Regions from separate parts of the Ensifer sp. GW823-FHT05D09 genome, predicted to be linked through region 3. Evidence: riboswitches for the same ligand, from Rfam matches in the RefSeq annotation. Region 3 holds a riboswitch; each other region holds the start of a gene.

Region 1 (3,890 bases), on a different contig from region 3:
GCATCAGCCACATCGTTACGGTCACCGACGTCTTCCTCGAGCGGATGTTCCGTCGCATGGGTTGCCCCGGCGAGCGCATCGGTGAACCGCACCGGATCGGCTCGGTCTTTGCCGTGGCGGTCGCCTGGGAAGTGACGCCGTCGCTGCTGAGCGCCATGAAGGCCGTCGCCGCGATCGAAGGCACCGTGCTTGAGCGGCCGATGTCGCTGGAAACCGCACGCGCAGCCTGACACCGGATTGGAGCCGTCCATTCGTCCGAGAGGACGACACTGTTAACGCATTACGAGGCTTGTCGTTGCACACGCAGTGACAAGCCTTATGATAAGGCTGAAACAGGAAATGCCGACGGCGACCGATCCCGGACAACAAGGGCGGCGCAGCGCGGTTGCAGAAATGGACGTTCGCCCTTGTTCCGGAACATGAAAACCCTTGCCGCGGCGACTTTGCCGCTGCTTCTGGTTCTTGCCGATCAGGCGCTGGCCTCCAGCGTGTGCGACCGCCTGAACACCCGGCTTGCGCAATTGCCCGAAGCCATCACCACCACGGCCGATACGCGCGATTACGCGAGCGCCATTTCGCGACAGAACATTGAATTGCGTCGGGCGCGCAACGATCGCCGCCGCGCCGGCTGCGGCACAGGCAGCGTCGTCGTGTTCAATGGCGGCGACCCGGATATCTGCGCTGATATCAACAGCCTGATCGCCGAGATGGAAGACAATCTCGCTATCCTCAAATCGGAACGCCAGCAGCTGATATCGGGCGATGGCGACGACACGCGTCGGCGCATCCTGGCTGCACTCGAGATCAACGGTTGTTATGGCGACCGCGAGGAATTTGCCAGCGCCGACCCGGACGCGCCGGAAACGCATCGCAATATCCTGCGCGATCTGCCGCCGGAGGAATCCTACGGGCCGTTGTTGCGCGATGGCGACGCAGACGGATACCCTCCGGAAAGCGGCGTCTATTCCGGCACGCTTCGCACCATGTGCGTGCGCACCTGCGACGGCGCCTTCTTCCCCATTTCGTCCGAGGCGAGCCCGGCGGACTTTGCTCGCGACGAGCAGGCCTGTCGCGCCCGCTGCCCGGGTGCCGAAACCGAGCTCTTCTTCCACGAGCTTGCGACCGAAGAGAGCGACCAGATGGTTTCCGCCTCGACTGGACGCCCCTATCGGGAATTGCCGAACGCCTTTGCCTACCGGACGCGAGACGTCGGCAAGCCCGGCATCTGCGGCTGCCAGATCCCGAAGACGGTGGCAACAACGCCCAAGGCAGGCGGCGGCAATTCCAGCGATAGTCAGTCCTCGATCATCGTCATCGAAGGCAATAAGGGGGCAGATGCCCCTTCTGCCAAGGTGACGGTTCCCGCTGAAGAGCGCCCCTACGATCCCGCCAAGAGCAAGGTGCGGGTCATCGGGCCGACGTTCCTGCCCCAGGAGGAAACGTCGATCGACCTTCGCCACCCCAAGGGTCCGGCTTACCAACCGGTTCAGAGCAACTGATCGCGGCGTCAGCCTTCCGGCAGGCTCCCCAACCTTCCTCGAATACCAGTTCCTCCAGCGGCAGGCGCTGGCGCCAGCCTTTTACCGCCAGTTCCGGCTCACGGTAGAGGTGGTCGACGAAGCCCAGGCAAAGCCAGGCGACGATCACGACATGATCGGGTATGCCGAGGATCGCCTTGATCTCGTTCTCATGAAAGATGCTGACCCAGCCGACGCCGACGCCTTCAGCGCGCGCGGCAAGCCAGAGATTCTGGACGGCGCAGACGGTGGAATAGACATCCATGTCAGGATTGTGGGTGCGCCCGAGAACGACCGAGCCGCCGCGTGTGCGATCGCATGTCACGCAGATACTGAGCGGTGCCTTGCGGATACCCTCCAGTTTCAGCGAGCGGTATTTCGCGCGCTGATCACCATCGAACATCAGCGCAGCTTCGTCGTTGGCGCGGGAAAACGCCTGCCAGACCCGCTCGCGGGTTTCCGCCTGGCGCACGACGACGAAATTCCATGGCTGCATGAACCCCACCGATGGCGCCCGGTGCGCTGCATTGAGCAGGCGCATCACCAGATCGTCAGGCAAGGGGTCGGGCAGGAACTGATCCCGCACGTCCCGGCGTGTTTCGATGGCGCGGTAGACGGCTTCGCGCTCGTCAAATGAAAAGGCTTCTGCGGCCGCAAGGCCGCCATTCGCGTCAGTCAGCATCGTTCGATCCCCAACAATGCACAACCTTCCGCCGTCCGCGCGGGTTTCGGTCTATCTTGCCAGGCCGGTCTTCTGACTTCGGATCCCCCGGCCGCTCCGCCTTCCCAGATCCGATGAAGATCCAGTGGCAAGACTTTGAGAAAACTCAAGATCCCTGGGGCAGCCGTCCCCGTCACAGCGTTGGGCACGTTCCGGAGTGACACCGGATTCCCGATTCTCCCGCGTCGCGGGCACCTGACGACGCCATAAGTGCACAGCCCATAGGGAATGACAAGCAACTCGGTGGGTGCCCGCCGGCACCGTGCGAGCCTTTCGGCAGCGGTCGACATCGGAGACCTTTCGACCGCTGCCCTTGCGGCTCACTATCAAAGCGGGGCGACGGGATGTGGCGAGCCGTCATAGCCACCCCAGACCGACTGGTCGAAGCAGATGACCGACCCCGTCATCAGGCCGGATTCGTTCGAGGACAGATAGGCGCAGGCGCGCGCGACTTCCTTGGGATCGACAAGCCGGCCGAAAGGCTGGCTGGCGGCCGCCTTTTCCAGCCAGTCGGCTGCAGCACCGTGAAACTCTCGCTGGATGCGATCTTCCCCCTCTGAGGCCATCCATCCGATATTGAGACCGTTGACACGAATACGGTTGCGCAACAGCGCGTAAGCCGTGTTCTTGGTCAGCGTCTCCAGCGCGCCCTTGGACGAGCAATAGGCAGCGATGAACGGCTGCCCGGCCATGGCCGACATGGAACCGATGTTGACGATCGTGCCCTGAGTGCCCTCCCTTCGCATAACCTTGACAGCCTCCTGGATCAGGAAGAACGGCGCCCGCACATTGATGGCGAACATCCGGTCGAAGAGTTCGGGGCTTGTATCGAGAATGGTGCCGCGATCGGTGATTGCTGCCGCGTTGACCAGCGCATCGACCCGCCCGAAGGTGGCGTCGCAGGCGTTGACAACCTTTCGGGCATCTTCGACCTTTTCGAGATCCGCTTCGACATAAAGCACCTGCGCGCCGCTCGCCTTGCGGATCTCCTCAGCCTTCGCCTCTCCCTTGGCAGTGTTGCGCCCGCAGATGACGATGCCTTCGGCCCCGCGTTCCGCAAACAGGCTGGCGATCGTTGCCCCCAACCCTTGCGTCCCACCGGTGACGATGGCGACCTTGCCGTCAAGACGGCCGTGTTGTTCGGTCATGAAATTCCTCCCAGGAGTGAAAGTGTCATCGAAACAGGAACGGCCCCCGCCGCCGAGCGCCGGGGACCTGTCATGGCGATATCTTCTGTTCAGCTCAGCTTGCGCTGTGCCTGCTCTTCAAGCGCTTTGCGGAAATCCGCCTCGCTCCACCTTCCTGAAAGCGCCTCATGCATCAACTGCGCCTGTGTTTTCGGCGCAAGGCCGCCGAGCGGCGGGTCGCGATCGAGATTGGTCGGGAAGGAATAACCTTCGGCACAGGACGCAATCGCATTGGCGACCTCACCCTTCGAAAGGGCGCCGGATGCGATAAGAGCTGTCAGCGCCGGATAGAGCGCCGCGCTCATCTTCACGCGATCCACGGTCTCCATCGCTCGCCCGAAGGCCGACGAAACCTGCAGCAGATTGGCAACGCGCTTGATATCGGTCGAACGGTTGCTGCCGGCGGCATGGAACAGCGCCGGATTGAAGAAAACGACATCGCCCTTTGCAAGCGGCAACTGCACG
Region 2 (3,890 bases), on a different contig from region 3:
GATCTCCTTGCCGCTCATGGTGAACACCACCTTGGCGACCTGCGCGTCAGCATCGGTTGCCACCCCTGCCCTGACTGCGATCTCCTCGGCGGCTGGTGCTGCGGCCGGCTGGAAGCTTTCCTCGTGATAGCGGCTCATGTCGAAGCCGGCTGCCTTCAACAGCTCGCGCACGCCGCGCATGAACGGCTCCGGACCGCAGCAGAATACGGTGCGTTCCAGGAAGTCGGGCGCAAGCAGCGGCAGCTTGGCGCCGTCGATGCGGCCGCGCAGGCCGTGCCAGCCGTGCCGGGCCTCATGCCCCTCGACCACAAAGCCGAGGTTCAGCCCCGACATCTGGCGCGCCAGCACTTCGAGCTCTGAGCGAAACAGAATATCATCCGGCCGGCGCGCGCAGGAAATGAAGGTGACGTCGGTCTCCGGAATGCAGTCTGCCATCCATCGCGTCATCGACATCATCGGCGTGACGCCGGAGCCTGCCGAAATGAACAGGTATTTTTCGCCGGGATGGCGCACGAAGCTGAAATCGCCGAGCGGGCCGAAGGCCTTCAGCCGCATGCCCGGCTTCAGGTGATCGAACATCCAGCGCGTGCCGATGCTGTCGGCCTGCGCCTTGACGGTGACGGCGATCGAAAGCGGCCGGGAAGGCGTCGACGACAGCGTGTAGGTGCGCATCACCGGCTCGTCGTCGGTCACCGGCAGTTCGAGCGTGACGAACTGACCGGGCAGATAACGGAACCAGGCCGGCTTCTCGGGCCGGAAGGTAAAGGTCATCACATCCGCGGTCTCCATGACCGCGGATGTGCATTCGAGCATGTTCTGCCTGTCGATCCAGACATGGAGTTCATCGAAGTGATGGAACGAGGATGCCATCTGCATATCAGGCGACCCTAAAGAGCGGAGCGGCTTCGCCCTGGAGGCGCTGCTCCATGAACTTGCAGTACCATTCGACGAACTGCATCACACCGCCTTCGTGATCGGGCGAATAGGGCCCTGACTGGTAGGCCGGCGAGCGGATACCGAAAGCGTTTTCCTCGACGATCTGGCGATCCTGATCGTTGGTCTCGGTCCACACGTGCGTCAGTTCTTCCAGATTGTAGTCGACGCCCTCGACCGCATCCTTGTTGACCAGCCACTTGGTCGTAACCTGCGTCAGCTCAGGCCCGAGCGGCAAAACGCGGAAGGTGATCGCATGGTCGGCCAGCACATGGTTCCAGGTCGACGGATAATGGAACAGAAGCAGCGTACCGATATGCTTCTGACTGACATCCGCCGACAATTGCCGCCGCACGGCGCGGGCGCCGGACATGGTGTAACTCTCGGCGTCGTCGATCAACGGCATGCGCGCCGAGCGGAACTGGCCGGTCTCGGACATGCGGAACTCGCTCGGAAGCCCGGACGCTTCGCATTTTTCCCAATGGGCGGCGATGACAGGATCATCTTTGGCGCCTTGCACGCCGGTCGCCGTCGGGGCTTCCGGATAGGTCCGGCAAAGCTCGGGATGGTTGGCTGCGCAATGGTAGCACTCGCGGTTGTTTTCCCAGACGAGCTTCCAGTTGCCCTTCTCGATGATGGTGCTTTCGAAGGCGACCTTGGTTTCGCCGAGGCGGTGCGGCGCGAGATAGGGCGCGACCATGTCGCGGAACGGAGCGAAGTCCATCGGCTGTTCGGACAGGTTGATGAAGATGTAGCCGCCGACCGTTTCGCAGTGGATCGGCTTCAGGCTGTGGGCGGCCTTGTCGAAATCCTCGCCCATCTGACGGGCAAAGAGCAACGTGCCGTCGAGCTCGTAGGTCCACTGATGGTAGGGACAGACGAGCTTGGCCGATGAGCCCTTGTGCTGCGAGCAGACGCGGGAACCGCGGTGACGGCAAGAATTGTGCAGCGCGCGGATCGTGCCCTGCCGGTCGCGGACGATGACGACGGGGTAGTCGCCGACCTGAACGGTGAAATAGTTGCCGGCGCGCGGGACCTCGCAGTCGTGGCCGATGAACAGCCAGTCCTTGTACCAGATGCTCTCGAGATCCTGCCTGTAGTAGTCGGGGTCGATGTAGAAGGCCCGGTCGAGGCTGTAGCCGTCGCGTCGACCCTTCAGCTTGCGGAGCATATCGCCCTTGATGTCCATGTCCTATCCTCGTTGGCCTTGTTTCGGAGAGGCAGGACTGGAACCCACGCAGGCGCAATGCCTGTGCGATGACGGCTCCGATCCGGCTGCCCGCCGCAACCCGTTACGGTCTATTCGTGTCAAGGCTGGTTTCCGGGCTCAGGAGCTATCCGCAAGGACCAGCCCGGCGCCTTCCCGGACGGAACCGTCCAGTGGCTTTTTGCCGAGGCTTTCGCTCCACCACCGTTGCGGGGGCAGCGCCGGGTTTTGACCGGCTTCCCAATTCTCCGTCTTCCCTAAGAGGCGGCACCTTGAGTAGGCATATCTAATCGCGGAAGCCGTCGTCGCAGCTGCCGATTAACGACATCCAATTCCAGAAAGACGACACAGTGCATCCCGTGTCTGAAACACCACAAGGCCGACTATTTGTCATTATAAACAATGAGATAGATCAAATATTGGGCAGTTGTCGTTTTTTCCGGCAAAGCCGGCGCGAAAGCGCGAAGCCTTCGCCATTTTGCGACATCCGTTGCGGCGTCGGCTCATCCATCCTGGCCGGCGCAATGAAATCTTCCATTAACCATAATGCATTAGCGTCGCCTGACGGAGAAACCGGCCGAACCGGCAAACAGCGCATTGAAGTCCATGGCAAAGCTCAAATACTACGACGCCGCAGCCGAGAAGCTGCCCACGATCGCTCCGAAGACAGCGGTCCATACCGAGTTCCTGCGCACCGGCCGCATCGAAAGGCGGCAATGGTCGCAGCGCGAACGGCGCTATCTCAGCTATGACGAGGTTGCCCAGCGCACCGGCCACAAGCTGACGACCGCCGGCGAAACGACGCACAAGCGGATGAACGGCTTCCACACCTCGATCCAGTTTCCCAAGATGATCTTCCACCGCACGCTCGCCGGCCGGCCGCATCTGGGTTATTGCCATGTGACGGCCGCGAGAACACATCTCGCCCAATCCAAGGACGTGACCTGGTCCTTCTACTTCGCCAACTTCTTCTGCGATCTCGGCGACGAAAAGCACTTCTTCGAGCGTATCCAGGCCGGCTATTCCAGGATGTACTTCGCCGTCGCGATCGAACCCGACGCGCAGGAAGGTCAGATGACCATCAATCGCAGCGTCAGCGACAACGGGCTCCTGTTTCGCACCGACGACCCGAAGGTCGCGCTCAAGAACGTGCTGATGCTCGGCGCGCGCGATGAGGCGCTGCGGCGTATCATCCGCAGCCTCTGAACCACCGGCACGCTCTGTCTGAAGAAAATCGTTCTGTTTTCCTCGTGGCTCCTTTAAGGAGACCTCGAAAGGGAAACGGAAGCGATATGGCCGAAATCATCGACACACGGACCGAGCCGGAACGCGCGATCGAGCGCGCCTGCGCTGTGCTTGCCGAAGGCGAGCCCGTCGCCATTCCCACAGAAACGGTCTACGGCCTGGCCGCCGATGCCACCAATCCGGATGCGATCAGCCGCATTTATGAGATGAAGGGGCGCCCGCGCTTCAACCCGCTGATATCGCACGTGTCCGACATGGCGATGGCTGAAGCCCATGTGATATTCGATCCGTTGTCGCGACGCCTGGCCGAAGCCTTCTGGCCCGGCCCGCTGACGCTGATCCTGCCCCAGCGCCCGACAAGTTCCGTGCATGCGCTCGCCTCGGCCGGTCTCGACACCCTGGGCATCCGCATGCCCGATGGCTTCTCCCGTCGGGTAATTGCCCGTTTCGGCCGCCCGCTCGCGGCACCGAGCGCCAATACGTCAGGCAAGATCAGCCCGACGAG
Region 3 (3,890 bases):
ACCCGCTTGACCGGGATGCCGAGCGAGGCGGCCGATTCGGCGCCGAAGGTGAAGGCGTCGAGCGCGCGGGCGTGCCAGAGGCAGACAAGCAGGCCGCCAATGGCCACCGGCAGCGCCAGCGCCGCATCCGGCCAGCGTACGCCCGAGAGGTTGCCGAGCAGCCAGAACATGATGCCGCGGGCCTGCTCGGCATTGGCTGATTTGGTGACGATGAAGGAGGTGAGCGCGTTGAAGAGCTGCGAGCCGGCAACGCCGGCCAGAATGATGGCGCCGGTGCCGCGGCCGGCTCGGAGCGCCAGGAGAGATACGAGCGCGAAGGCGAACGCCGCGCCGAAGAAGGCGCCGAGCGACAGCGTCAGCATACCTGCGCCGATGCCGAGAATGGCGACGGCGACGGCACCAGTCGATGCGCCGGCGGAGATGCCGAGGATATAGGGATCGGCCAGGGAATTGCGCAGCAGCGCCTGCAGGACGACGCCGCAGAGCGAAAGTGCCGCGCCGCAGCAGGCGGCCACGACAGCGCGGCTGAGGCGATAGTTCCAGACGATGCCCTCGTCGATCGCATCGAGCGGGTAGCCGGCGCCCCAAAGACGGTTGGCGACGGTTTTTCCCACGACGTCGAGAGGGATGGCGGTCTCGCCGATGGCGGCACCAAGGGCGAGCGCCAGGAAAAGCAGTGCGAGCGCCGTCGAAACGGCGCCCGCGCGGTTGATCGCTGGAGGTGTTGACCTCACTTCGCCAGGCCGGCTTTTTCGACCGCGTCGGCCAGCACCTCGATGCCCTCGATCGTGCGGATCGTCGGGTTCATCGCCTGTGCGTCCATGACGACGATATGGTCGGCCTTGACCGCCGGCATCAGGCTGATGACCGGGTCGGACTTCAGGAACTTCATCTTCAGCTCCCAGTCGTCGGCCGGGAAGCGGCGGCGATCCATTTTGCCGATGACAACGATCTTCGGATCGGCCTTGGCGATGGTCTCCCAGCCGATGGTCGGCCACTCCTCTTCGGTGGACACGACATTCTTGATGCCGAGCGCAGACATGATGTAGCCGGGCGCGCCGTTGGTGCCGGCGACATAGGGATCGATGTCCATTTCGGCGCTGGAGAACCAGAAGACGGCCGACAGCTTGCCGTCGGCATTGGCGATCTTGCTGCGGGCAGCTTCTTCGCGGGCCTTCAGCTTGGCGACCAGGGCCTGCCCACGATCCTGCACATCGAAGATTTCGGCGAGCTCAGTGATCTCCTGGTAGATCAGGTCCATCGAAAAGGCATTGTGGCGTACGCCGTCGCCACCGGCGGAATTGTCCTTGGCGGCGCAATCGGCCGGCGAGACATAGACGGGGATCGACAGTTCGGCGAATTGCTTCGGCGTTGCGACAATGCCCTCCGGCCCGACATGCCACTGGAACTGCGCGGTCACCAGATCCGGCTTGGTGGCAACGACGCTTTCGAAGCTCGGGTCGTTATCGGCAAGCCGCGGCACCTTGGCGTTGACGTCCTCGTAGCCGTCGATAACAGGGCCGATCCACACGGCTGTGCCGACGACCTTGTCCGCGAGGCCGAGAAGATAAAGAATTTCCGTGGTGCTCTGACCGATAGAGGCGGTGCGCGTCGGCGCCGCCTTAAAGGTAACCTCCTGGCCGCAATTCTTTAAGGTCAGGGGGTAGCTCGTCGCGGCCGCAAGAGCGGTCGTGGGAGCGACGGTCAAAAGCAGGGACACGGAAACGGCAAGGGATGGGCAATAGCGCCCGACGGCATTGAAAATGGCTTTCAAGGGAATTCTCTCTTCTCGTGAGCTTGCGAAGGGTCAGCCGAAGCGGCGACAGCCGGCCGGTCGGATTTCGGGAGACAAACGATCGCAAACGTCGAGAAGAACGGGAAAAGAGGGCGCAAAGCCGCCGGGTATGCGGATCATGGACAACTCCTGTTCCGGGCAACCCCGCCCGTGACGTTGGATCTTCTGCTTGACGGCAGGTCTCCTGGCTCGCGGATCAAGCGCCTTCCACCTGCCTTCCCGCAACGCGTCTGACGCGATCGCAGTGGCATGGCGCGCTGTCGCGCCACTTGGGTGTCCGGCATTCCGCTTACAGTTGCGGGGGCAGCCACGGTCTCGGTCCCTATTGGGTCGTCCTCACCGTGTTCCCTATTAATCCCCGTTAGAGTCATCCTTCGGGGAACCGTCGGCGCTACCCTTAGTGTTCCAGCCGGCGTTACGTCAAGACGAGAGGTTGTCGAAATGGCGCCGCCGTGAAGGTGCCGGGGCGGCTTACCGTTAAGCGCTGCAAGGCAGACTTTCACCGAATTGTCGCGAAACCGTTCAAATTGTTTCATGCCTCTGTCAACGCGCTGACATGCGGGCAGCCAAAGGTCCGACACGCGAAATTCGCTTTCGCGAGGCTCGAACCGGAGGCTTGTTTGGCCGAAATCCTCACCACGCTGTCCCGTCGTTCCTTTCTTTTATCCGCCGGTGCCGCCGGCCTTGTCGCGTCCTCCGGTCTTGCGACACCGTTCTATGCCCGCGGTTACGGCCGGCCGGAATTCATCCATGGTGTCCAGTCGGGGGATGTCGACACACGCTCCGGCATGGTGTGGACGCGGGTCGACCGGCCGTCGCGGGTAAGCCTGGAGTACTCGACGACCGAAAGCTTTTCCAATCCGGTTCGTCTCGCCGATCTCACCGCGACACCGCAGACGGATTGCGCGGTGAAGTGTTCGCTCGACGATCTCCTGCCCGACCAGGACATCTTCTACCGCTTCACCGCGACCGATCTCTACGACGTCAACCGGGTGTCCGAGCCGGTGATCGGCCGGTTTCGCACAGCACCCTTGCGCAAGCGCTCGATCCGCTTCGTCTGGTCCGGCGACACGGCCGGCCAGGGCTGGGGCATCGACGACGTCGGCATGAAGACCTATTCGACGATGCGTCTGCACGAGCCGGATTTCTTCATCCATTCCGGCGACACGATCTATGCCGACAACCCCATTCCCGACGAGATACCCTTGCGCGACGGTGGCATCTGGAAGAACCGGGTGGTGACGCATGAGAAGCGCGACGTGGCGCGAACGCTCGAAGAATATCGTGGCCAGTGGAAGTACAATCTTCTCGACAGCCATGTGCGTGACCTCAACGCCGTCTGCCCGACCTTTTATCAATGGGACGACCACGAGGTTTTGAACAATTGGTCGGCGTCGACGGACCTCAGAGACGATCCGCGCTACCAGGAAAAAGACGTGGCCGTCTATGCGGCCCGCGCCGGCCGGGCGTTCAACGAGATGACGCCGATCCGCAACGTCCCGACCCAGCCCGGCCGCATCTTCCGCAAGATCGCATACGGTCCGCTGCTCGATGTCTTCTTCGTCGATCTCCGCTCCTACCGCGGCCCCAACCAGGGGGAGGGGGATGGCGGCCTGTTCGGCTGGCGCCAGGCGGACTGGCTGAAACGGGAGCTTGCCGCCTCGCGGGCCGTCTGGAAAGTGATCGCCTGCGACATGCCCATCGGCCTCGTCGTCTGGGACGACTATGCCAACCGGCGCGGCTCCGATGCCATCGCCAACGGCGACAATGGTCCGCCGACCGGACGCGAAACCGAATTCGCAGACCTGCTGCGCTTCATCAGGGACAATGCCATCGACAACCTCGTCTGGCTGACGGCGGATGTGCATTACACCGCTGCGCATCACTACGATCCGTCGCGGGCGGCCTTCAAGGATTTCCTGCCGTTCTGGGAGTTCGTCTCCGGTCCCTTGCATTCCGGAACCTATGGTCCAAAGGAGCTGGACATGACGTTCGGCCCTGATGTCCGCTTCATCAAGGCATCGGGCGGAGGCGCCGACAGCAACCTGCCGCCGTCGGCCGGCCTGCAGTTCTTCGGCATCGTCGATATCAATGG
Region 4 (3,890 bases), on a different contig from region 3:
GTCGACGGGCGCTGGCAGCGGATGCTCGGTTATGCCGCCCGCGGTGCGCCCGGTGGACCCGACGACGGCACGCTGGTCCCCTGGGCGCCGGTTGCCTGTCTGCCCTTCGCCGCGGATGCTTCACGCTCAGCGCTGGCCGCATTCGAAAACCGCTATCCGGACCTCCTGTGCGAAGGCCGCTTTCCCGGCGGGTTCAATCCAAGCCTGTCCGGCGCAGGCCCTGAAGGGTGGGTCGACGACCGCGTGGTCGGGCTTGACCAGGGGCTCGTCGTGATGATGATCGAGAACGCCAGAAACGGTTTTGTCTGGCAGCTGACGCGCGGCGTCCCGGCCATCCGGCGCGGCTTGCAGAAGGCGGATTTTCGCGGCGGTTGGCTTGCGGCAAGGGAGACGGCATGAGCTTCGCTCACGAGCGGCAGGACGATCACCCGGCGGCAGAGGGCATGGACGCGGCGCAACGCCGGAGCGCTCTCGACCTGCTCGCGCGCCTGCAGCCATACTTTCCCGAAGTCGGCTTTTCGCTCGATGCTGGCGGTTACGACGGTCTTTCCGCGGCGCAGTTCTGGGCCGAGGATGGTGCGGGGCTCGAAGCCGGGCTCGCCTATCAGGATTGTTTCGCCGTCGGTATGGACGACAAGATCCGAGCCGCCCATCTGATCGCGTTCTACGGCAACCAACTGGCGCTCGCGCTTGGCAGCCTCTATCTCGGTGCGGGCATCGTGGCGGGGGTTCGCCGCCTTCGCTTCGAAGAATTTTCGCGCGCCTATGGTGAGCGCCTGGTGGCGGCCAAACGGTTTCATTTCAGCCTAAGCATGCCTGCGGTCGGCGATAATGCCCCAGGCGACGCGGATGCTTTCGGTGAAACCTTCGCAGTGCATGTGGCGCCAGTCATCGCCATGCTGAAGCGTCGCACGGGTCTTTCGTCCGGCGCGCAATGGCGGCTGGCAGCGGATTCGCTGGCGGGTGGTTTCCTGGAGATCGGTCGCGCGCTCAGCGACGAAGAGGATGCGATGTCCAAGGCGCTGGCGATCGTCAAGCGCGAAGGCACGCCGCTCTATTCCGACAAGCTCTGCTATGAGGCCATCAAGGCCAAGTTCGACGAGGGGAGCGGCGATCAAGCGCTGTCGCGCGTCTATCGCCTGCGCGGCGGCTGCTGTCTCTATTATCGAACCGAAGGCGGCAGCTTCTGCGACAGTTGCGTGCTGCTGGCGCCGCAGGAGCGTCGGGAACGATTGCAGGCGCATCTGCTTGCATCGCAGACGGGCTGATCATCTCAAACGACAGAGCCCCTGATATCGGCGATATCAGGGGCTCGTTTGTCACGGTGGCCGGGCGGCTTACGCCTTGGCGAAACGGTCGTTGATGAAGCCCGAGACGACGCCGAGCACGATCCAGAAGGCGAGCGTGGTGGCGAGCGCCGCCACGGCGAACTCGGCGCCCAGTACGGCCGGAACATTACTGGAAATATCCGACGGCTGCGGCGCGCCATAGACGTGGGGTGCTGCGATCAGCACGAGGCCGATGATCTTGGCAACGATCTCTTCGCGCAGGACCAGCAGATAAAGGCCGACGGCGGAAAGCGCCACCGTTGCCAGCCACCAGACCTGGCGGTCGCCGAGCTCGGCGGCCGGGAAGCCCGGTAGTTCCGGCGGCAGGCCGATGGCCGGCAGCATGTGTACGGCAAGCCAGCCGCAGGCGCCCCAGAGCGCGCCGTTCCTGAGCGTGATCGGATAGCCGATGACGAGGCTGACGCCGGCCAGCAGCAGCGCAAAGCCGGAGCCGGTCACCAGATTGGCGATCAGCGTGCCGGAGAAGCGGCTCATGCCGAACATGATGCCACCTTCCTCGTGTTCGCCCTCGTGGGCGTAGGCGGGCGTGATCGGCGACAGCGCGTCGAGCAGGGCGCCAATCGGCGAAACCGCCTTCAGCGACGAATGCTGCTCGTGGTTTGCGGCGGCCGGATCGGCCGTTCCCGGCTGGGCGGCGGGCTGTTCACCGGCTGCCGGTGCCGCGCCTTCGAATTCTTCCGCGTGCAGGATCAGCGGTACGACGCGCAGTTCCTGGGCGCCGGTCATGAAGACACCGGCAATCAATCCAGCCACGATCGCGGCCAGAAGCGTTCTGACAATCATTTTCGATATCCCTCGATATCGGCGCGCCATGCGCCTTGCAGGCAGCGCCGTGTCCCATTGGCAATCCTGCGAACGGCTCCGGCCGGCAGATCTTTGGTCTGCATCAGACGCAAGCAAACGCGTCCGGCTGTTTGCCGGAAGCGTTTTTGTCCGCAGCTATGTCGACGCGGAACGCATGTCGCGTCCCTCCGCATCGCTTAGTGGCAGGGGAAGCCGTAGGAGTGGCGGGTGTCGTGCGCGGTGTCGTGCAGCACGGCCGAATTCGCCAGGCCCGCGCCGAAGACGAGGAAGCCGCCGATGAGAAGCGCGATGATACCCGCGGTCAGACGATCGCTGAGGGAGAGCGGAATGCTCGAAACTGTAGACGTAGCCATGACAACCTCCGTGATGGCATCGGGAAATTTCCCGGTTTGGGCCCTATGCCCGCATCGACTGGCAGGTTTCCTGGCTCAGGACGTCGGGTGAGATCACCCTGGATTTGCCTCGCCTTCCCAGAGCCAAGGTCCGCCCTCTCGCGGTCTCGTCTCCAGTGGCTTCTTCCGGATCGCTCCGGAACGGCGCATTCACGTCGCTCTACAGTCGCGGGGTCGGCCGTGATTTGAATGCCCAGCATGGGTCCATCCGTCACGTTCCCGTTTACTCCCGAAACGCGTTCGCGTTGCGGGAACCAATCGATCTGATGATGATTAGGATCGCACCCCGGAGATGTCAATTAAACTTGCGCCGCCGCCCGGCCCATCCGCGACAAAATCCCGAAGGATCATGCGTTTATAGGCCTCGACGATCTGGTCGCCCTCGGCCCGGTCCACCGAGACCGCAAGCCGCATGGTGCAATCGCCGAGATGCATGATCAAAAAGGCGGCGCTATCGATCGCCTCGCGCGGCGTGCCGGGCGCAAACCGCGCCCAGACGTCGGCGAGAAGCTGGCCACCGGCACGGCTTTGCTGGAGGTCGATTTCGCGCAGCGCCTTGTCGGCCTGCATCGCCGACCAGATATCGCGCATGACGGGCTCGGCCAGGAACATATCGTAATAGATGTCGAACAATACGGCGAAGGCTTCACGCAGCTCGGCGAGCGACGTCACCTTGGCAAGCTCGGCCGCGATACACTCGTTGCACACCGCATTGTAGCGCTCGGCCAGCGTGCGCACGATCGCCGCCTTGTCGGGAAAGTACTGGTAGAGCGATCCGATCGAAATTCCAGCCTTTTCAGCGACTTCGCTCATGCGCATGGCGTCGCTGCCCTTCTCCTGGATGAGTGCCGTCGCGCAGGCGAGGATCTGCTCGACACGCTCTCGGCTGCGCTTCTGGCTCGGCGTGCGGCGCAGCGCGGTCTCGTCGTCGGGGGGAGCCGCGGTTGGGCTTGTCTCTTGATTCATGAGTGATGCTCACATTTTGACTTGACTCCTAAAATACGAGGATTTATCACATTTGCAAATGTGAGAGATGCTCATGTTAGTAGGCCAACCTCAGGAGGAAGCGATGACGGACAAACTGACACTGGTTCTGGGCGGTACCGGCAAGACGGGGCGGCGGGTCGCGGCCCGCCTTCAGGAGCGGGGCGTTGCGGTGCGCATCGGCGCGCGCTCGGCGTCGCCTTCTTTCGACTGGACCGACGAGGCGACCTGGGCGCCGGCCCTTGTAAATGTCGATCGCATTTATGTCTGCTTCCAGCCCGACCTGGCGGTGCCGGGCTCCGTCGAGATCATCGCCAAGTTTTCACGCCTTGCCGTCGACGCAGGCATCAAGCAGCTGGTG

The links. Region 3 has a riboswitch for cobalamin ahead of AC1Q80_RS18510 (ABC transporter substrate-binding protein). Riboswitches for the same ligand answer to the same signal wherever they lie in the genome.
Region 1: it holds a riboswitch for cobalamin, as region 3 does, so the genes downstream of both, bluB (5,6-dimethylbenzimidazole synthase) here and AC1Q80_RS18510 (ABC transporter substrate-binding protein) in region 3, are expected to answer to the same signal.
Region 2: it holds a riboswitch for cobalamin, as region 3 does, so the genes downstream of both, AC1Q80_RS04235 (aromatic ring-hydroxylating oxygenase subunit alpha) here and AC1Q80_RS18510 (ABC transporter substrate-binding protein) in region 3, are expected to answer to the same signal.
Region 4: it holds a riboswitch for cobalamin, as region 3 does, so the genes downstream of both, AC1Q80_RS12385 (CbtB domain-containing protein) here and AC1Q80_RS18510 (ABC transporter substrate-binding protein) in region 3, are expected to answer to the same signal.

Annotation. Positions count from the first base shown of each region.
Region 1 covers NZ_JBXAIA010000002.1:579,656-583,545, forward strand. The annotation lists gene AC1Q80_RS08535 (acyl-homoserine-lactone synthase) at 1-230, shown strand, start outside; gene AC1Q80_RS08540 (DUF2865 domain-containing protein) at 420-1,499, shown strand; gene bluB (5,6-dimethylbenzimidazole synthase) at 1,408-2,199, opposite strand; cobalamin riboswitch at 2,245-2,452, opposite strand; gene AC1Q80_RS08550 (SDR family oxidoreductase) at 2,565-3,386, opposite strand; gene AC1Q80_RS08555 (phytanoyl-CoA dioxygenase family protein) at 3,476-3,890, opposite strand, start outside.
Region 2 covers NZ_JBXAIA010000001.1:865,012-868,901, reverse strand. The annotation lists gene AC1Q80_RS04240 (FAD-binding oxidoreductase) at 1-876, opposite strand, end outside; gene AC1Q80_RS04235 (aromatic ring-hydroxylating oxygenase subunit alpha) at 878-2,122, opposite strand; cobalamin riboswitch at 2,229-2,430, opposite strand; gene AC1Q80_RS04230 (DUF6656 family protein) at 2,747-3,346, shown strand; gene AC1Q80_RS04225 (L-threonylcarbamoyladenylate synthase) at 3,433-3,890, shown strand, end outside.
Region 3 covers NZ_JBXAIA010000006.1:160,880-164,769, reverse strand. The annotation lists gene AC1Q80_RS18515 (FecCD family ABC transporter permease) at 1-734, opposite strand, end outside; gene AC1Q80_RS18510 (ABC transporter substrate-binding protein) at 731-1,720, opposite strand; cobalamin riboswitch at 1,953-2,197, opposite strand; gene AC1Q80_RS18505 (alkaline phosphatase D family protein) at 2,416-3,890, shown strand, end outside.
Region 4 covers NZ_JBXAIA010000003.1:429,815-433,704, reverse strand. The annotation lists gene AC1Q80_RS12400 (glucoamylase family protein) at 1-399, shown strand, start outside; gene AC1Q80_RS12395 ((2Fe-2S)-binding protein) at 396-1,268, shown strand; gene AC1Q80_RS12390 (CbtA family protein) at 1,338-2,132, opposite strand; gene AC1Q80_RS12385 (CbtB domain-containing protein) at 2,330-2,506, opposite strand; cobalamin riboswitch at 2,550-2,819, opposite strand; gene AC1Q80_RS12380 (TetR/AcrR family transcriptional regulator) at 2,819-3,511, opposite strand; gene AC1Q80_RS12375 (NAD(P)H-binding protein) at 3,615-3,890, shown strand, end outside.